Regions from separate parts of the Sphaerisporangium sp. NPDC088356 genome, predicted to be linked through region 4. Evidence: riboswitches for the same ligand, from Rfam matches in the RefSeq annotation. Region 4 holds a riboswitch; each other region holds the start of a gene.
The links. A riboswitch is a leader RNA that binds a small molecule or an ion and turns the genes downstream of it on or off. The one in region 4 is predicted to bind cyclic di-AMP.
Positions count from the first base shown of each region.

Region 1: another riboswitch for cyclic di-AMP. It lies ahead of AB0O34_RS01365 (hypothetical protein); the one in region 4 lies ahead of AB0O34_RS32040 (C40 family peptidase).
Region 2: another riboswitch for cyclic di-AMP. It lies ahead of AB0O34_RS12065 (NlpC/P60 family protein); the one in region 4 lies ahead of AB0O34_RS32040 (C40 family peptidase).
Region 3: another riboswitch for cyclic di-AMP. It lies ahead of AB0O34_RS24110 (hypothetical protein); the one in region 4 lies ahead of AB0O34_RS32040 (C40 family peptidase).

Region 1 covers NZ_JBFBIK010000002.1:36,727-41,679, forward strand. The annotation lists gene AB0O34_RS01345 (CHAT domain-containing protein) at 1-180, opposite strand, end outside; gene AB0O34_RS01350 (hypothetical protein) at 250-624, shown strand; gene AB0O34_RS01355 (hypothetical protein) at 621-1,673, shown strand; tRNA gene AB0O34_RS01360 (tRNA-Lys) at 1,881-1,957, opposite strand; gene AB0O34_RS01365 (hypothetical protein) at 2,068-2,676, opposite strand; cyclic di-AMP (ydaO/yuaA leader) riboswitch at 2,971-3,115, opposite strand; gene AB0O34_RS01370 (OsmC family protein) at 3,727-4,125, opposite strand; gene AB0O34_RS01375 (hypothetical protein) at 4,156-4,431, opposite strand; gene AB0O34_RS01380 (NADP-dependent oxidoreductase) at 4,485-4,953, opposite strand, start outside.
Region 2 covers NZ_JBFBIK010000024.1:11,785-16,737, forward strand. The annotation lists partial or broken gene AB0O34_RS12055 (winged helix-turn-helix transcriptional regulator) at 66-239, shown strand; gene AB0O34_RS12060 (LuxR C-terminal-related transcriptional regulator) at 638-886, shown strand; gene AB0O34_RS12065 (NlpC/P60 family protein) at 1,040-2,119, opposite strand; cyclic di-AMP (ydaO/yuaA leader) riboswitch at 2,125-2,331, opposite strand; gene AB0O34_RS12070 (amino-acid N-acetyltransferase) at 2,715-3,248, shown strand; gene AB0O34_RS12075 (RDD family protein) at 3,486-4,697, shown strand.
Region 3 covers NZ_JBFBIK010000072.1:10,801-15,753, reverse strand. The annotation lists gene AB0O34_RS24120 (site-2 protease family protein) at 1-250, shown strand, start outside; gene AB0O34_RS24115 (MmcQ/YjbR family DNA-binding protein) at 303-668, shown strand; gene AB0O34_RS24110 (hypothetical protein) at 687-1,628, opposite strand; cyclic di-AMP (ydaO/yuaA leader) riboswitch at 1,663-1,798, opposite strand; gene galT (galactose-1-phosphate uridylyltransferase) at 1,862-2,944, opposite strand; gene AB0O34_RS24100 (DeoR/GlpR family DNA-binding transcription regulator) at 2,941-3,741, opposite strand; gene AB0O34_RS24095 (NAD(P)/FAD-dependent oxidoreductase) at 4,049-4,953, opposite strand, start outside.
Region 4 covers NZ_JBFBIK010000137.1:1,230-6,182, reverse strand. The annotation lists gene AB0O34_RS32050 (NlpC/P60 family protein) at 1-101, shown strand, start outside; gene AB0O34_RS32045 (hypothetical protein) at 234-620, opposite strand; cyclic di-AMP (ydaO/yuaA leader) riboswitch at 985-1,143, shown strand; gene AB0O34_RS32040 (C40 family peptidase) at 1,226-1,693, shown strand; gene AB0O34_RS32035 (hypothetical protein) at 1,877-2,719, shown strand; gene AB0O34_RS32030 (M48 family metallopeptidase) at 2,707-4,005, shown strand; gene AB0O34_RS32025 (glycosyltransferase family 4 protein) at 4,002-4,953, shown strand, end outside.

The DNA.
Region 1 (4,953 bases), on a different contig from region 4:
GTCGGCCTCGTACCGGCACCAGTGGTACCAGGCACGCGCGCGCAGGGCTTCCGGCTCTGATGAGCCGCGCAGCCGCTCGGCGTCGGCGAGGGCCTCTTCGGAGAACAGACCGTCGGCGTGGCCCTCCTCCTGGTAGGCCCTGACACAGGCGTAGATCCGGGCTAAGACGGCTTCGTCCACGGATCCGACCGTACGGCTGGACGTGACCTCGCGGCTACTGATAGTCCACAACTTGTGGATGGATTCGACGTGCTATTGGACGACACTCCCGACGATCCCGGCCTTGTCCGTCTCGACCTGCCGCCGGGAAGCTCGGTCCTGGACGCCACCGAGGCGCTGGAGTCCCTCCTGGCCGACGACGCCTCGATCGAGTACGCCGTCCTCGTGGTGGGAGACCAGGTCGCCGGTGTCTCCAGCCGGTCCCGACTCGTACGCCTCGGCTCGGCGGTGCTGCGATCGCTTGGAGACGGCGCGGGCGCGACGCTTCCCGGCGAGTCGCTCCGCTACCGGATCATCCGCTTCGCCTGCGCGACGTGCGGCTCGGCGACGCGACGGGTCCACCTCGATCCCCGCATGACGCCCACGTGCCCTCAGGGGCACGGGCCGATGGAGACGCGCAGGTGAGCCTGGACGCGCTGGCCAAGCCCGGCATCTCCGGAGGACGGTTCCTCCTGGTCGACTACCTGCCCACCTATGCGGCCTCCCTCATGGTCCTGGTGCTGGTGTGGGCGGGCGCGCCCGGCCGCCCGGTCGACTTCGGGCGCGCCTGGCGTACGGCCGCGGGACTCCGGACCGGTGAGGTGGTGCTGCTCGGGGTCGCGATCACGCTGCTCGCCGTCCTCGGCACCCCGTTGCAGCTGGCGCTGGTCCGCCTGCTGGAGGGCGAATGGCCGCCGGCCGGCCTGGCCAGGCGCTCTCGTGCGAGGCAGGGACGCCTCCGGGCACGGCTGGCCTCCGCGGAGGAACTACCCGAGAGCCAGGAGGGCACGGCCGAGGGACAGGCGGGCACGGTCGAAGGTCAGGAGGGCACGGCCGAGGGACCGGCGGCGGGAGCCGAGACGTATGTGGCGGAAGCCGGGATCCAGGCCGCCGGGGTGGCCGGCACCCGGCTACGGCGGCTGTACCCGCCCGCGGAGCTGCTGCGGCCGACCGCACTCGGGAATGTCCTGGCGGCCACAGAGTCCCAGGCCGGCGAGCCGTACGGGCTCGACGCCGTGGTGGCGTGGCCGCGCCTCTATCCGCTCCTCGGCGAGAACGTCAAGGCCGTCGTCGACGACCGGCGCGACATCCTGGACACCTCCGCCCGCCTGTCGGTGACGATGGCCGCGACCGCGGTGGTGGCGGGCGCGCTGCTGGCCCGCTCGGGATGGTGGCTGCTGCTGGCCTTGGTGCCGCTGGTGATCGCCCGAGTGGCGTACGTGGGGGCCGTCCACGCCGCCGTCGCCTACGGGGAGGCCGTGCGGGCCGCCATCGACCTCCACCGCTTCACGCTCGTCGACGCCCTGCGCCTCCCGCTCCCCCGCGACCCGGACGACGAGCACCGTCGCAACACCTACCTGTGCGACCTGTGGCGCCAGGGCATCCCCATGCCGCCGGAACCGTACCGCCACCCGTCGCCGCCGGACGACGCCCGTACCTCGCATGTGGACAGGCGGCCACCCCGGCGGCGCTAGTCGTTCTCCCGTGCCGGTCACGTTCATTCAGTGTGCGCCGCGGTGTCGGTGGGCTTGCCCTCCGGAACCTCGTCGTGTTCCGGCGCTGGCCGCGGAAGTTCGGACGCGTCGTGGATCGCGGGCCGCGGCCTCACGAGCAAGCGCCCCGGGAAATGACTGTGGGCACCCGCCGTCAAGTGGAGAGTGCCCAGGTCATCGGTCAAAGCGTGGTGCGCCGCCAGGGACTCGAACCCCGGACCCGCTGATTAAGAGTCAGCTGCTCTAACCAACTGAGCTAGCGGCGCGTGACTACGGTGACTTTAGCAGTCCTGGCCTGGCTCCGCACATCCACAGTGGTGATGCGGGGCTTTCAGGTGGTTCTCCGTGAGGCCTTCCGTACGGAGGCCTCCGGGTGTCAGCCGTTGGCGAGGACCACAGGGGCCGGGGGCTTGGCGGGGTTCTTGTCGACGACGCCCCACGCGCCGTTGGAGAACGGGACCGGGTAGTTCTTCTTGCCCACGCCGTTGCCCCACTTGGTGATGACGTAGTCGACCTTGATGTGGCCGGCGTCGAAACCGGTCACCACCAGGGAGGAGTTGTTGAAGGTGCCGCCGGTCAGCTCCGCGAAGGTCTTCCCGTCGATGTCCAGCATGACGCCGCTCTCGGACGGGATGCCCGGGCCTCGGTCACCGATGAAGAAGGGGGCCTTCTTGTCCTTGTAGAGGACGTACCCCTCGGTTCCGAGCGGCCAGCTGGGGCTGGCGAACAGGCCCTTCTGCATGGGCTTGCCGATGGCCGGCAGTCCCGTGTCACCCATACGGCCGGAGGAGTCGTCCCAGAAGTACGACGCCTTGGTCGAGCCCTTGAGCAGCATCGGCTTCGAGGCCTGGGTTTGAACGGGGGTCAGGGGCTTGTCATCGGCGTGGGCTGTGCTGGTGGCGCAGACGGCGGTCGCGCATGCGAGGGCGACTCCGGCGAAGCCTGACGTCCATCGACATTTGGGGGTGTTCTTGAAAAAAGGCATGGAGGATAGGATCTTTCGTCAGAAGACAAGGGGACCCGCGCTCCGAGAGTCAAGATTTCGGTGCGGGGGGTGGAAAGCGCTCTCAGGATGCGAGCGAGACCACAGGGGTCGATCGCGGCGCTGAGCGCGCGTCCGTATTCGTCCGTTAGCGACGGCGGATTGCCATCATGTGTCACAGAGGGATCGCTCGGTGCACGGCTGCTAGCAGCCGACTCGCCCGCCGCTTCTGACGGCGAGATCCGGGTCTAGGGTTGCCCGGCGGACTGACTGCGCGGAGTGAGGTGCTCCACTCGGGTCTCCTCTCCAATCACGTCTACCGGGTTAGCTGACGGGTTCGGGCTTGGAGTCGCCCTACCGCTTGCGCGGATTCACCCCGAAGAACTTGGGTCCCCGGTTCCCCTGGGCCTGATGGGCCTTGGAGATTCGACACTTGAGGCGGCGGCCTTCGGCTGAAGACCAGGTCACCACCCCTTTCGTGGTTGAAACCTTACCCACCAAGTCAGGACAAAGCAAACGAAATCACTACAAAGCATTATAAGATCTACCTTCGCACCACAAACCCCCACACTTCGGACATTAGGGTCCATGGCGAGTTCAGCGTAGGGGCCGGCGGGGAGATCAATGTGACGCCTGTGACTGCTGATGAACATGGCACACGAATGGCATGAAAAAGCGCACGCCCGTACGTCGAGACGGGCGTGCGCGAAGGGTGGGAAGTGCCGCGCGGGCGCGGCGAGGGGGTCGACGGTCAAGAGCCTGGAGACATGAATCGGGGCCGGACAGTCCCCCGCCTGCCCGGCCCCGATCTACACGGTCCAGCGCCGATGCCTTCCCCCAAACGCACCGGGCGGTCCCGCTGTACGGACGCGGTCCCCCACCGCGTCCTTCTGGCAAAAAGCTCTGCGGCGCCCTCTCGGGCGGCTGGTCGCATCCCTCTTGACCTGCCTTAACACTACATACCGGGGCCTGAGCTACTCGTCATCCCCGGGTATAGATTCGGTCTAAGTCGCTCGGATGACCGGGTACGGCCGGACCCGCCGGGCCAGGCGGCTATTCGGGCAGTTCGACCTTGACCTCGGTGCCCTTTTCGAGGGAGCGGCTGACCGTGCAGTGCCGCTCGTGGACCCGGTGGGCCACGGCGCGGAAGACCTCGTCCGCCTCCGCGTCGCCCTCGGGCAGCTCGACGTCGTACGTGATCGTGACCGGGCCGAGCAGCGTGGGCTCGGCCTTCTCCGCCTGGACCGTCATCGCCAGCCGTACGAGCCTGTGCCCGCGCTGGGCGGTGAGCGGCTCGACGGTCACGATGTTGCAGCCTCCGACCGCGGCGAGCAGCAGCTCCACGGGGGTGAAGACCCCCTCCTGGTCGCCGCTGCCCATCGCGACCTCCGCTCCGCGCGCGTTGCGCGCCACGAAGCCGTCGTCAGTACGCTCCACATTTACCGATGCCATGCTCTGGAGCCTAGAGCCGGCCGTGAACGCTCAGGCGTCGGGGTGCTCGGAAAGGTAGGCGATGTAGACCGGGCGCAGCGCCTCGCCCAGCTCGCCCTCACCGGAGGCCATCGCGTCGCTGAGAAGCGCCGAGACCCGGCTGAGGTCGTTGGCCGTCTCGTCCGAGTGACCGCTCGCGGCCTCGGCCGCCGGGATCACCTTCAGCAGTTCCCACAGGAAGCCGAAGTCGCCGTGCGCCACCGCGTAGCGCACCGCCCTGTCGTGGAGCTCCTTGGGCGTCAGCGACTGCAGCTCGTCCTGGTCCATTACGGCTCACCCCCTTTTATGGCCCTTTCCCCGTGATCAGGGGGATATGCACATCAGGCCAGCCGGACGATCATCTTGCCGAGGTTCTCCCCGCGGAGCATGCCGATGAAGGCGTCCGGAGCGTTCTCCAGCCCTTCCACGACGGTCTCCTCGTAGGTGATCCTGCCTTCCTGGAGCCACGCGCCGACCTCCCTCATCATTTCGGGCATCCGGTCGGCGTGGTCCCCGACGATGAAGCCACGCAGCGTGAGCCGCTTGCCGACGACCTGGAAGAGGTTGCGCGGCCCGCAGACCGGTTCTGCCTCGTTGTAGACGGAGATCGCCCCGCACATCGCGGTGCGCCCGTACCGGCGGAACACCTCGATGGCCGCCTCCAGATGCTCGCCGCCGACGTTGTCGAAGTAGACGTCGATGCCGTCGGGGGCCGCCCGCCTGAGCTGCTCGGCCACCGGCCCGTCCTGCTTGTAGTCGAACGCGTCGTCGAAGCCGAGCTTCTCGACCACGTAGGCGACCTTGGCGGGG
Region 2 (4,953 bases), on a different contig from region 4:
CCCGCGGGCGGCCTCAGGGGCCAGCACCAGCCGTCCACGGGCCCACGACGCCGCGTGGCCTCGAACGCGACGGCATCGTCACCCGCACGGTCACACCGTCGGGGCCCATCCGGGTCGGCCACGAGCTGACGCCACTGGGCACGTCGCTCATGCCGGTAATGATGGCGATCAAGCGGTGGGCGGAGATCCATATCTGGGACGTGGAGGCGGTCCGCGCCGATTACGACGCCCGGACGTGATCGATAGCGACAAATCAGGGCCCGGCGGCATGTCGCGCGCCGTCCAGCCGGAAAAGGTATGAAACGACCCGTATTTCAGAGGCTGAATTAGGCGCTGATCATATATCCGTGCCCGAGGTCCGGAGGCCGGGGCCGGGAACCCGCCACCCACCAGCACCGTGGTCGCGCCTCGCCGGGGCCGTGACCGGGTGCCCACGTGATCTCGGTCGGTGTACGGCAGACCTATAGGTTCGCGGACATGTCATGAGTAGTTCACATATGGACTGGTATGTCAATCACGAACGTAACGCGTATCGAGGCCGGCGCTTGACGACCTTTCAAGATGGCGTTTACCGTTCCTGACGGGCGGGCCGAAGCATTCAGCATGTTGCCGAGTTCGTCGTGGGGGAGGACACCCGATGGCGTATCCGGATCTGGTTTCCCGGGAGAATGACATTCCCCCGGGATCAGACGGTGTGGGATTGAGCGACGATGATCTTCTTTTGCTCGCCGAGTTGGCCAAGGGCGTGACAGTCGACAGGGTGGGTCGCCGGCTGGATGTGAGCGGTCGCACGGTGCGGCGCCGCCTCCGGGGCATCTGCGACCGCATCGGCGTCGCCACCGCCATCGAGGCGGTGGCCTGGGCGGCGCGTCGCCGGCTCATCTAGCCGATGGTGCGGGCCGTGCGGCGAGGAGTGCGCGGCGGGCAGGCCTGAACCACTGCCTGCCCGCGTGTCGCTCTGTGCCGTGCGTGTGGCCTGCCCTGTGCCGTGCGTGTGGCTCCTCTGCGCCGTGCGGGCGCGGGCGGTGCCTTCGGGCGGTCAGTCGGCGATGCGCACGCCGCCGGCGAACGGCCGGTTGCCGAGGGGGGCCACCCGCACGACGTCACCGGTGTGAGGCGCGTGCACCATCATGCCGCCGCCGATGTAGATGCCCACGTGGTGCAGGTCGTTGTAGAAGAAGACCAGGTCGCCTGGCCGAAGATCCTGCCGGGACACGTGGGTTCCCGCGGTCCACTGGTCGCCGGTGTAGTGGGGGAGGCTGATGCCGACCTTCTGGTAGGCCCACATGACCAGGCCGGAACAGTCGAAGGTGGTCGGGCCCGCGGCGCCCCAGACGTACGGCCTGAGCTGCTGCGTCAGCGCCCACTTGGCGGCCTCGGCGGCCTTGCCCTGACCCGGGATCGGGATGTCGATCTTCGTCGCCCTGCCGAACGACTGGCCGGCCTGGGACAGAGCCCGCTTGAACAGGCTGCTCTCGGTCTTGGAGACCAGGGCGCGGATCTTGTCGCGCTGGGACGACAGGTCGGTGACGAGCTTTTTGACCTCGACCTCGCGGGCCTTGGCGCTCGCCTTGGCGCGCTCGGCCATGTCCATGGCCTTGGTGATCTGCGAGACCTCCTCGCCCTGCTGCAGTTGGAGGGCGTAGGTGGTGGCCGCACGGTCGAGGTAGCCGGCGGGGTCGCCGGACATGGCGAGGGCCAGCGAGGAGTCGATGCCGCCGGTCATGTAGGCGTCCTGCGCGTACAGCCCGGCCTTGCGGCGCTTCTCCTCCAGATCGGTCTGGCTCTTGGCCAGCGTCTTCTTGGCGAGATCGGCGGAACGCTGCGCCTGCTTGAGGCGCTCCTTCTGGCCGTTGTACTGCTCGGTGAGTGACTCGATCTGGTTGTAGAGGTGCTCGACCTGGGTCTTCAGCTGGTTCAGGCTGGGCTTGGGATCGGCGGTCGCGGTCATCAGCGGCGACCCGAAGGTCACGGCCGTCAGGGTGACGGTGACGAGCGCGATACGGCGTGGGAGGCGCTTGGGCGCTCCCATGACCGTGCCGAGCCAGGAACGCGGGCTCCGCTCTCGGGAGCGGGCATGCCTGCCTTCGCTCTTTCCGGGCGTGCGCCTAGGCTGCACCAACAAGCTCCTCTCCTCGGCCGCCTACCGGGTTAGCTGACGGGTTCGGGCCGGAGTAGCCCTACCGAGTGCGTGACCATGGAGGATCGCGATGCCTCCCTCTCGGATTCACCCCAGGGGTGGTGGTTCGCCGGGGTGTGCCCCGTGTCTCACCATTGGGTCCCCGGCTCCCCGCCACTTTGGATGTGGCCGGGATTAGGCGGTTTCAGCCACCGCTGCGCGATGACCGACATTGACGCTGGACACTAGTGCAGTCGAGGTTCCTGCTCAACCAGAACTGCGAATTCTGTTGAGGTTTCACAACCGGCGTGTCACGAGAAGATCACGCCCGCTGCGACGACGGGCCCACGTTACCCTGGGTTTACTGGTCTTTGGGGGTCACTTGCCGCAGAAAATCGCAGGTCCGTCACCGCATCGGCTATGAAATGTCGACAAGGCCATGGATTTCGACGCACGGCACTCGCTCGGCTACCCAGCGCGACAGCAGTGGGGACGGAAGGGGTTTTGGGTCCGTCCGTTATGGCGCGCGAACCGGCACAGCCGGAAAAGCCGGGCCGTCGTAGGCCGGATACGCTGGCCGGTCATGGAGCAGGTCGTGGAGCCCGTACGCGCCGGCAGCACGCTCGTCGTCAGGCGAGCCCGCACTCCCGATGTCCGGACCATCAGGCGACTGGTCGACACCTATTCCGGCGACGGCCCCCGCTTGCTGCGCAAGTCGACCGTCACCCTCTACGAGGACGTCCAGGAGTTCTGGGTCGCCGAGAGCGACGGTGTCGTGGTGGGCTGCGGGGCGCTGCACGTGCTCTGGGAGGACCTCGCGGAGATCCGCACCGTCGCCGTCGACGTGAGCTGCCGCGGCCTCGGCATCGGCCACATGATCGTGGCGGCGCTGCTGGACACCGCGCGGGAGCTAGGTTTGCAGAGGGTCTTCTGCCTCACCTTCGAGGTCGGATTCTTCGCCAAGCACGGGTTCGAGGAGGTCCAGGGCACTCCGGTGTCTCCGGAGGTGTACGCCGAGTTGCTCGACTCCTACGATGAGGGCGTGGCCGAGTTCCTCGATCTGGAACACGTAAAGCCGAACACTCTCGGTAACACGCGCATGCTTCTCCATCTGATCCCGCGATCTTGACCTCCAGGATGACGCGATGGAAAGGTGACTGCTGATGCCACTGTCGCTACGTTGGGCAACACCACAGCATGTGTGTCTGACATGCCGCATGCGAAGCCGAAGTGAGGTGACACGGTGAGCACCGGACAGCCGCCGTACCCACGGGACGAGCCGGACGACGATCAATCGTCATCCGGATCTCCGCAATATGGGCAGCAGCACAACGCCGATCGGCCCCTCCCGGGCGCAGATCCGGAGGTGACGGTCGTTCACCGTCCCCAGCCGACATCAGAGAACAGCTACGGCCAGCAGTCCTACGGCCAGCAGTCCTACGGGCAGCAGCCGTACGGCCAGCAGGGGGCTTACGGGCAGCAGAGCGGCACCGGAGCGTACGGCCAGGGCTACCCCCAGCAGCCGTACGGTCAGCAGGGTCAGCAGGCATATGGCCAGCAGGGCCAGCAGGGTCAGCAGGACTCGCAGCCGAGTTCCGGCCAGCAGTACGGCCAGCAAGGAGCCTACGGGGCGCAGGGCGGCACCGGAGCGTACGGCCAGCAGCCGCAGTACGGCCAGCAGGGGCAGCAGGGCTATGGCCAGCAGCCCGGTTATGACCAGCAGCAGGCGTACGGCCAGCAGCAGTATGGCCAGCAGGGCGCCTACGGTCAGCAGTCGCAGTACGGCCAGCAGGGTTACGGCCAGCAGCCCGGCCAGGACCAGCAGCAGGCGTACGGCCAGCAGGCCCCGTACGGTCAGCAGCAGTACGGTCAGCAGCAGTACGGCCAGCAGGGCTACGGCGACCAGCAGTACGGTCAGCCGCAGTACGGGCAGCAGCAGGCCGCCTATGGCCAGCAGCCGCAGTACGGCCAGCAGGGGTACGCCCCGCAGGGCTACGGCCAGCCGGGTTACCCGCAGGGCGGCTACCAGCAGCCGTACGCTCCGGCGGGCGTGCAGCCCCCGGGCGCGCCGGCGCCTCTGGCTGAGTGGTGGCAGCGCCTGGTCGCCCGCATCATCGACGGGGTGATCCTCGGGATCCCGTGGTTGATCATCAACATCGCGCTGACGGCGATCCTCGTGACTTCGGCCAGCTTCGACGTCAACACGGGAGCGGTCACTCCCGGAGGCGGGGCCTTCCTCGCGTTGCTGCTGAACTCGCTGCTCGTCGGCGCCACGTGGATCGCCTACGAGTTCCTGATGCTCAAGCAGCGCGGCCAGACGGTCGGCAAGATCGTGATGGGCATCAAGGTCGTCGCGGTGGGCGGCACGCTGGACGCCGGCGGCCTGAAGACCGACACGGCGATCAAGCGGGCGGCCGTCCTCTGGGGACCGCCGCAGCTTCTCCAGTGGATTCCTCTGGTGAGCTGGGTCGGCTGGATCTTCTACCTGGTGAACGTGCTCTGGCAGTTCTGGGACAAGCCGCTCCAGCAGTGCCTTCACGACAAGGCCGCGAGCACCATCGTCGTCAAGATCAAGTAAGGCCGGCGAAAGGGCCGGGGGATGCCGTCCTCCGGCCCTTTTTCCTGCCCGCGTCCACCCGTGGGGCGTCTGCTCCCGCCGTCGCATTCTGTCCACGACGCCCCTCGCGTACCGTTCGCGAGACCCTTGGCGCGATCCGTGAGACCCTCAGGCAACCCGTCCGTGAAAATCCCGGAAAAACCGCACCTGAACTCCAGCGCAGTGCTCATGGAAGAGGCGAACGGCAGGCTCCGGGGACCCCGGTGACGAAGTCGGC
Region 3 (4,953 bases), on a different contig from region 4:
CGGGGTGAACCTCGCGGTGGGCCTGTTCAACCTGATCCCGCTGATGCCCCTCGACGGCGGCCAGATCGCCGGAGGCCTCTGGGAGGGGCTCAAGCGTGGGTACGCCAAGGTGCGCCGACGTCCGGCCCCCGGCCATGTCGACATCGCCAAGGCGCTGCCCCTGACGTATGCCATGGCGGCGGTGCTCCTGGTCATGGGCACCCTGCTCATCTACGCCGACATCGTCAACCCGATCCGCCTGTCGGGCTGACCGGCAGGCCCACGGCGATCCGAACAGGTGATCGATGTTCTAGGGTGAGCACGTGGAGATCGAGCCGTCGCAGGCGCTGGAGCGGCTACGACGCCTGTGCCTGGCCCTGCCCGAGACGAGCGAGCGGCTGAGCCACGGCGCGCCGACCTGGTTCGTGCGTGGCAAGAAGACCTTCGTGACGCTGGCCGACCACCATCATGACGACCGCCTGGCCTTCTGGTGCGCGGCGCCGCCCGGCGCCCAGCAGGCGATGGTCGCCGAGGAGCCCGAGCGGTTCTTCCGCCCGCCCTATGTCGGGCATCGTGGCTGGCTCGGCGTCTACCTCGACGTCCCCGCCGACTGGGCCGAGATCGCCGAGATCGTCACCGAGGCCTACCGCCTGATCGCCCCCAAGAGCCTCACCGCCCGGCTCGGCTGACCACCGGCCGGCCGGTGGCTAGTACATCGAGATGTGGACATGGTCGAAGTGGTTCGCGGTGACGCCGCCACGGTTCGACATGGCACGCCAGCCGGGGAATCCCAGGTTGTAGATCCGCTGCTTGTAGATGACGTACTTCACGCCCAGCTTGCGGCCGTTCTTGATGGCCCACGCGGCGATCTGGTCGCCCAGCGCGGCCTCCCCGGCCGAGGGCATCGCGCCGCCTGAGCTCAGCATGAAGTCGCATGCGCGGCCCAGCGGGTGCTCACCGCCGTCGTTCTCCGCGCGGTAGCAGCCGACCGGGAAGCCGAGGGAGAAGTGGCTCTTCACCTCGGCCCGCATCAGTCGTGTCCTCGGGGTGATGTTGTCGCCGCCGGTGGGAAGCTCCGGAGCCCACGACCCGTTCGCCCGCTTGCCCGGCGCGGTCGGTACGAGCTGGTCGAGCTTGTCCTTGATCTGCCCGATCAGCTTCTCGGCGTCCTTGCGCTGGCCGGTCACCTCGACGACGTCGTCGCGGAGCTGCTTGGTCAGCTCGGCCGCGTCGTCGGCGGCCTTCTTGCGGGCGTCCCTGGCCGAGGCGAACCCCGCCAGCTTCGCCGACTGCTCGGCCTGGAGCTGCTGCAGCATGGCGGCGTCGCCGTATCCCGGGGCCATGAGCTCGCCCACCATGCCGAGGCCGCCCGCCTGGTAGCGGAGCTGGGCGATGTCGCCGACCTGCCCCTGCGCCGCCTTGAGGTCCGTCTCGGCGCTCACCAGGCGCTCGCGTGCCGACTTCTCGGCCGCCTTGGCCTTGGCGACGGCGACGCGCTTGGCGTTGTACTCGCCGATCAGCTTGTCGACCTTCTTGCCGAGGGAGGCGAGCTGCGACTTGAGTTGTTTCTCTGTGGGTTTCGGCGCGGCGTTTCCCGCCGTCGCCTGGCCGAGCATGAGCCCGGCCGCGGTCAGAACGCTGGCGGCCACGTAGGCGTAGCGGCCCGAAGTCGGGGGCAGAGCCCACTCCTCTCCATCTGCCGACCGGGTTAGCTGACGGGTTCGGGCCGGAGTCGCCCTACCACGAAGTGGATTCACCCCAAGAACCAATGGGTCCCCGGTTCCCAGGCGGGGCACCTGGGATTAGGCACACCAGCCGATACGGCCGGTGTGCGATGGATGGTAGTGGTAAAGCCCCCTTTGTGGCGACTTGGGGGCGGAAATCACCCCAGGTCATCCTGGGACCGGAGCAGCCGGGCCGCCTCCTCGGGGAGGACGTCGTTCACGAAGGCGCCCATCGCGGACTCGGAACCGGCCAGGTACTTCAGCTTCTCCTTGGCCCGCCGGATGCTGAACAGCTGGAGGTGCAGGTAGGCGAGGTCGCGCCCGGTGCGCACCGGGGCCTGGTGCCATGCCGCGACGTACGGCATCGGCACGCCGAACAGGCCGTCCAGCCGCCGGAGCACATCGGTGTAGAGGGGGCCGAAGGCGGCGCGCTCCTCGGCGTCCAGCGAGCACAGGTCGGGGACCTGGCGGTTCAGGTAGACGTTCACCTCGAACGGCCACCGGGCCGCGGCCGGGACGAACGCCGTCCAGTGGTCGTTCGACGCCACCAGGCGCGTCTCGGCCTTCCGCTCGGCAGCGAGCACGTCGGCGAACAGGTTGCCCCCCGTCCGCTCGCGGTATCGCCCGGCGGAGGCCAGCATCTGCCGGGTGCGGGGCGTCACGTAGGGATAGGCGTAGATCTGCCCGTGCGGGTGGGACAGCGTGATGCCGATCTCGGCGCCGCGGTTCTCGAAGCAGAACACCTGCTCCACGCCGGGCAGCGCCGCGAGCTCCGCCGTGCGGTCGGCCCAGGCCGTGAGAACCAGGTCCACCTGCTCGGGGGAGAGGGCGGCGAACGACGACCCGTGCTCGGAGGTGAAGCACACCACCTCGCAGCGGCCGAGGCCGGGCCGTACCTCGCTCAGGCCGCCCACCTGCTCGTAGTCGCCCGCGTGGAAGCTGAAGGACGGGAACCGGTTCTCGAAGACGGCGACGTCGTACTCGGGGGAGGGGATCTCGGTCGCCCGGCCCGGCGCCGAGGGGCACAGGGGGCACTCGGCGGCGGGAGGCAGGAACGTACGGCTCTGCCGATGGCCGGCGACCGCGACCCACTCGTCCATGACCGGGTCGTGGCGCAGCTCGGAGGCCGGAGGACGCGGGGGCAGCTCGCGGGTGTCGGGCGTGCTCCGGTCGGCGTCGTCGCGGCGGTCGAAGTAGATCAGCTCGCGGCCGTCGGCGAGGCGGATGGCCGTGCGCTTCACTGGGCCACCACCTGCGGTGCGCCGGCGGGATCGGTGAGGATCAGGGTGCCGACCTGGTCGGAAAGAGTCGAACCGGCCTCCTCGGGCAGGCCCGTGTCGCTGATCACGACGTGGGCCTCCTCCAGCTTGGCGATCGTGCTTATGCCCACGGTGCCCCACTTGGTGTGGTCGGCGAGCACGACGAGCTGCTGCGCGGCCGCGACCAGCTCGCGGTTCGTCTCGGCCTCCAGCAGGTTGGGAGTCGTGAACCCCGCCCTGAGGTTCATGCCGTGCACGCCCAGCATGAGCGTGTCGACGTTCAGCTGGCGGATGGCGGCCACGGCGACCGGGCCGACCAGCGCGTCCGACGGGGTGCGTACGCCGCCGGTGAGCACCACGGTCTGGTCGGCACGCCCCGACCGGTGGAAGACGTCGGCGACCTGCACCGAGTTGGTGATGACGGTGAGCTCGGGGATGTCGGCCAGGTGGTGGGCGAGTGTCCACGTGGTGGTGCCCGCCGACAGCGCCACGGAGGTGCCGGGGCGTACGAGCTCGGCGGCCCGGCGCGCGATGGCCTCCTTCTCGGCCTGCTGGCGCACGGACTTGGCCGCGAACCCCGGCTCCTCGGTCGACCCCGCGCCCGTGGCGGTGGCGCCGCCGTGCACCTTCTCGATGAGCCCGCGCTCGGCCAGGACCTCCAGATCGCGGCGGATGGTCATATCGGACACCCCGAGCTCGCGGACCAGGTCGGCGACCCGTGCCGCGCCGTTCCTGCGAACGCGCTCGAGGATCGCCTGCTGCCGTTGCTGGGCCAGCATGGTTCTCTCCTCTTCAACAGATTCCAACAAATTATCGCACGTTACTAACGGTCCGATGTTGAAACTTGATGGCGGAGAGCTCACAACGGGGAAGACACACCTATGACGGACGCGGCCCGTGGCCTGTGCACTCTTTGACGTTTGGGCCTTGTACGGCTCAGGCGCCAGGGGCACTGTGGGTGCACGAGGCGCACGGAGAGGAGACCGCGAGATGGGCAGACGCGCGCGCAAGGGCAAGGCCCGCAGGAAGAAGAAGGCCAACCACGGCAAGCGGCCGGCGTCACGCTGAGCGTTCCAGACGCGAGGGTCAGCCGAGCTGCCCGAGAGTGTCCTCGATCGCCCGGTGGAATGTCGGATACGCATAGATCATGGTCTTGAGCTGCTCGATCGGCACCCGCGAGTGCACGGCGAGTGTCAGCATGCCCAGCATCTCGCCCGCGTACGGCCCGGCGATCGTCGCGCCGACCAGCACCCGCTCGTCCGCCACCAGCTTGACGAAGCCGTCGGCCCGGTGGATCCAGCCCCGGGCGGACGAGGAGAGCTCGGTGAACGCGGTTCGTACGGAGATGCCCTTCTCGCGGGCCTCCCGTTCGGTCATCCCCACCGCCGCCACCTCGGGATCGGTGAACGTCACCCTCGGGACGGCGTGGTAGGAGGCGGCAGGCCCGCGCTCGCCGAGGATGTCGGCGATCGCGATCTCCGCCTGGTACATCGCCATGTGGGTGAAGGCGCCCTTGCCGGTGACGTCTCCAAGCGCCCAGACGCCTTCGGCGGCGCGCATGTGCTCGTCGACCACGATCGCGTGCGCGGACTCGTCGAGACCGATCGCGCCGACGCCGAGCGCCGCGAGGTCGGACCGGCGGCCGGTGGCGATCAGCAGCTTCTCGGCCCGGTGGCTGCCGTCCTCGGTCATCACGGTGAAGGCGGCCCCGTGGTGGTCCACCCGCGTGACCTTGGTGCCCGTACGGACCGTCATGCCCTCGCCGTCGAAGACCTTCGCGATCAGCTCGCACGCCTCCGGCTCCTCCGGGCCGAGGATCCGCCCGGCGGCCTCGATCACGGTGACCTCCGCGCCGAAACGGGCGAACACCTGGGCCAGCTCGGCCCCGATCGCGCCTCCGCCGAGCACGATGAGCGACTCGGGCACCTGCTCGGTCTCGATCGCCTCGTGGTTCGTCCAGTACGGCGTGCCCGCGAGCCCGGCGATGGGCG
Region 4 (4,953 bases):
CGGGCGGCGGCAAGATGGTCCACGCCCCCCGCACGGGGGACGTCGTGAAGGTCGTCCCCCTCTCGTCCTACCGAGGGATCTTCGGCGCCATACGTCCCTGAGCGCCCTGCCCGGTGGCGGTGACGGGGTCGCCGAACTCGGTGGCCAGTGGGCCGAGGGCGTCCCACTGGCGGACGGCCCAGCCGACGGTGATCGGGGTCAGGCCGGGGATGGGCACGGGCAGGCGGTGCGGCTCACCCTGCCGTGACCGGGGACGGCGGCGCGGACGGCAGGTCCCTGTGCCGCCGGAGCGGCCCGGCGAGCAGGACCAGACCTGTCAGCGCGAGGGCGCCCGTGATGATCCACATTGACGGGCGGACGCCGATCGAGTCGCCGAGCACCCCGGCGATCAGGGCGCCCAGCGGGATCGTGCCGTAGTTGACGAACTGCATGCTGACCGAGACGCGGCCCATCAGCTCGCGGGGACAGTACATCTGGCGGAAGCTCGACTTGATGACGTTCCCCACGACCACGCCCGCGACGACGCCGAAGCCTCCCACGACCACGAAGGCCAGGCCGGCCCCCGGGCCGGCCAGCGGGCCGGCCAGCGGGATCAGCAGCCCGAACGGCGCACCGAACATCTCGCACGCCATGAGGGCGTGGGCGCTTCCCAGGCGCCGTCCCCGCCGGCTGGATGAAGATCGCTAACCCGAGGGGCTGGAGTGACGGATGTGACTCACGACAGGTCACGTTTCGGGATATGTGAGGGGAATCACATTTAGGTAACTCAGGCCCCTGATTTGCAGGCGTTATCCGTTAGTGATCACCTCTAATTGATCTACGAACTTGCCGCTGGCTTTGCCTGTATTTGAGGATCTGTGTAGTTTCTGGCCCGCGGCGAGCACGCCATGCCGTCGCGAGCAAAGCCGGTCGAACTGGCCGGCGCCGTAGAACAGATCCAATGGTCACCGCCGTCGAAGTAAGGCGCGATTCAGGACCGCAGGCAGCGGTGACCTGCCGAATCCGTGCGGCAAGGAGCACGGAACCGGGGAACCAATTGACCCTAAATGTGGGGTCAGGGGGTGAGTCGGCGCTATTGCGCCGTAGGGCGACTTCCAAGCCCGAATCCGTCAGCTAACCCGGTAGGCGTGAGTGGAAGAATCAAGGAGCGATCCTGTCCAGCACCACGCAAAACCCCTGCCTGTCTCGCTTCGCCCGCCTCTCCCTCGGCGGTGTCGTGCTCACCATGGCGGCCTCCACCGGGGCGGTCGCGATGCAGGCGACGGCGGCTGACGCCGCCACGGTGGCCAGCGCTCAGAGCTCCTCCAAGCTGAGCAAGGTCGCCAAACAGCGAATCAAGGCGCACACCGCCGTCTCCGTCGCCAAGAAGCAGCTCGGCGACCCGTACCGGTGGGGTGCGAGCGGCCCCGGCGCGTTCGACTGCTCGGGTCTGGTCATGTACGCCTGGCGCAAGGCCGGAGTGAAACTTCCTCGCATCGCGGCCAGCCAGTTCCGCAGTGTGAAGAAGAAGATCTCCTGGAAGAACCTCAAGCCCGGCGACCTGATGTTCTTCAGCGGTCTCGGCCATGTCGGCATGTACGTCGGGCACGGCAAGATGATCCACTCCCCGCACAGTGGTGCGAGGGTGCGCATCGACAAGCTGAACGGCTACCGCAAGGTCAGCTTCGTCGGAGCCGTCCGCCCCGGAGCGTGACCCGCGTGCCAGGGGACTTCCCAGGACTCCTTTCCCGAGAAGCCTCCCCGTCCGCACGCTGAGCACGCGAAGGTCGTGAGGGCCCCGTCCACCTCTCTCCCCTCGAGGCGGACGGGGCCTTCGCACGTCTCCGCCGGTTCCGCGCGGGCCTTGCCCGCCGGAGGCAGCAGGTAGATTGCCCGCATGCGCGTCGTCTGGCTCTGGGCCGCACTGGCGGGGCTGCTGGCCGCGCTGACGGGTCCTCCCGGCGCCGGCGGCCCGCTGTCCCTGGCGCACTCGGTGCTGCGCGAGCACCCGGAGATCTGGTCCGGGGCCGAGGTCGTCCAGGGCGAGCGTTCCGTCGTCATCGGCCGGGTGGGCAGTGCGGGCGGCCCGGGCCTCGCGGGGCTGTCGGACCTCGCCCGCAGGGCCGACCGTGCCGCGCTGACCGTCGCCGGGGTCGCGGGGCCGGTACGGCCGCTGATCCTGGTCCCCGCGACCACCGAGCAGGCGGCGCGGCTGGCCGCGCCCGCCGCGGTGAGCGGGCTCGCGGCGGTGGCCGGCACCGATCGCGTGATCATCGAACCACGCTCCTTCGCCCGCCTGACCGGCGCGGGCCGCGACGTCGTTTTGGCCCACGAGCTCACCCACGTCGCCACCGGGGCCGCGGCCGACGGGCGCACGCCCAAGTGGCTGATCGAGGGGTTCGCCGACTACGTGGGCTACCTCGGCACCGGGATCCCCGTGGCCTCGGCCGCGGCGGAGCTGGGCGCCGAGGTGCGCGCCGGGAGGGTCCCGGGGTCGCTCCCCGGCTCAGCCTCGTTCGCCGCCGGTTCCGCGCGGCTGGCGCAGGCGTACGAGGAGGCGTGGCTCGCCTGCCGGTATGTCGCGGGGCGCTTCGGCGAGCGTGCCCTCGTGACCCTCTACCGTGAGTCCATGCGAAGTGACCCGCGGACCGCGCTCGGCCGGGCTCTGGGGATGACCACGGAGGAGTTCACCGCCGCCTGGCGCGAGTACGTCCGAAGGGAGCTCGCGTGGCGGGGCTGACCGAGAAGGCCCGCGGCGGCGTGCGCGCGGGCGGGGGAGTGCGCGCCGCGGGCATCGCGCTCGTCCTGCTGGGCGTGGCCGTGGCCGCAGTGGTCGCGCTGACCACGCCGTGGCGGTCCCTGCCGGGCGCTGCTCCGGCCGTGACGCCCGACCCCGCGCGCGACTTCAGCTCCGGGCAGATCGCCCGCGCCGCCGCGTTCGACGCCGCCGTGAACGTCCCGGTGTACCTCTCCCTGGCGGTGACGCTGGTCGTCGCGGGCGTGCTGGTCCTCACGCCGTTCGGCGCGTGGGTCGTGGGCCGCCTCAGGGGGCCGTGGTGGCTGCGCGCCCTGCTCGGCGTCCTCGCGCTCTCGGCCGTGAGCCTGGCGATCAAGTGGCCGCTCGGCATGTGGTACGAGACCCGCCTGCGGGCTTTCGGCCTGTCCACGCAGCAGTGGCCCGCGTGGTCGGCCGACCGGCTCAAGAGCTTCGGCGTCCAGACCGTCGTGATCGCGATCATGGTGCTGGCCGTCGTCTGGCTGGCGCGCCGCTCGCCGCGGCGCTGGTGGATCCCGGCGGCGGCCGGTGCGTTCCTGCTCACCGTGGCGGCCTCGTTCGTCTACCCGGTCGTCGTCGAGCCGCTGTTCAACGACTTCACCCCGCTCCCGCAGGGGCGGCTGCGCAGCGACCTGATCGCCATGGCGAGCCGCGACGGCGTGCCCGTCGAGGACGTGCTGGTCGCCGACGCCTCGCGCAGGACCACCGCGCTCAACGCCTACGTCTCCGGCTTCGGGGCGACTCGGCGCATCGTCGTGTACGACACGCTGCTGCGGGCGCCGGCGGGTGAGGTCGAGCTGGTCGTCGCCCACGAGCTCGGCCACGCCAAGAACGGCGACGTCCTGTACGGCACGCTGGTCGGCGCGCTCGGCGCCGCCGCCGGAGCCTGCCTGCTGTTCCTCGTGGTCTCGCCGCCCTCGGTGAGGCGCCGCACCGGCGTCGCGTCGGTGGCCGACCCCCGGGCGGTCGGGCTACTGCTGGGCCTGATGAGCCTCACCACCGTGCTCTCCGGTCCCGCGGAGAACATCGTCAGCCGCCAGATCGAGGCCAGGGCCGACGTGCACGCGCTCGACCTGACGCGCGACCCGGCGACGTTCGCGGCGATGCAGAAGCGCCTGGCCGTGACCAACATCTCCGACCTGTCGCCCAACGCCTTCGAGTACGTCATGTACGCCTCGCACCCGACGAGCCCGCAGCGTCTCGCCCTCGCACGCTCCTGGGTCCGCCTGCACGGGCTGCCGGAGCCGTGACCCCGACCGGGCACGCGAAGGCGCTGGTCGTGACCAACGACTTCCCGCCGAGGCCCGGTGGGATCCAGGCGTTCGTGCACGCGCTCGCCGTACGCCGCCCGCCGGGCTCGGTGACCGTCTACGCGTCCCGGTGGGACGGCTGGGAGGAGTTCGACGCGCGCCAGCCGTACCGTGTCGTGCGGCACCCCACCTCGCTGATGCTGCCCGTGCCCGACGTCGCCAGGCGTGCCGCCGCGCTGGTCCGCGAGGAGGGGTGCGACACGGTCGTGTTCGGCGCGGCGGCGCCGCTCGGCATACTGGCGCCCGCGATGCGCGCCGCGGGAGCGCGGCGGGTGGTGATGCTGACCCACGGCCACGAGGCCGCCTGGGCCGGGGTGCCCCTGGTGCGGGGCCTGCTCGCCAGGATCGGCTCCCACGCCGACGCGATCACCTACCTCGGCGACTACACCCGCGAGAGGCTGGCGCGAGTGATGCCGCCCGCGAGGCTCGTACGGCTCGCGCCGGGCGTGGACACCGAGGTCTTCCGCCGGGGGGCGGGCGGCGCCGAGGTGCGGATGTCGCTGGGCATCGGCGACCGGCCTGTCGTGGTATGCGTCTCACGGCTGGTCCCGCGCAAGGGGCAGGACACGCTCGTACGTTGCTGGCCGGCGGTGCTCCGGGAGGTGCCGGACGCCGTGCTGCTGCTGGTCGGCGGCGGGCCGGCCCGCGCCGCCCTCGAACAGGCGATCAGCTCGGGCGGGCTGAACGACTCGGTCATCGTGACGGGGTCGGTGCCGTGGAACAGCCTGCCCGGCTACTACGACGCCGGCGACGTCTTCGCCATGCCCTGCCGCACGCGGCACGGAGGGCTCGACGTGGAGGGCCTCGGCATCGTGTACCTGGAGGCGTCGGCGACCGGCCTGCCGGTCGTCGCGGGAGCCTCGGGCGGCGCGCCCGACGCCGTCCGTG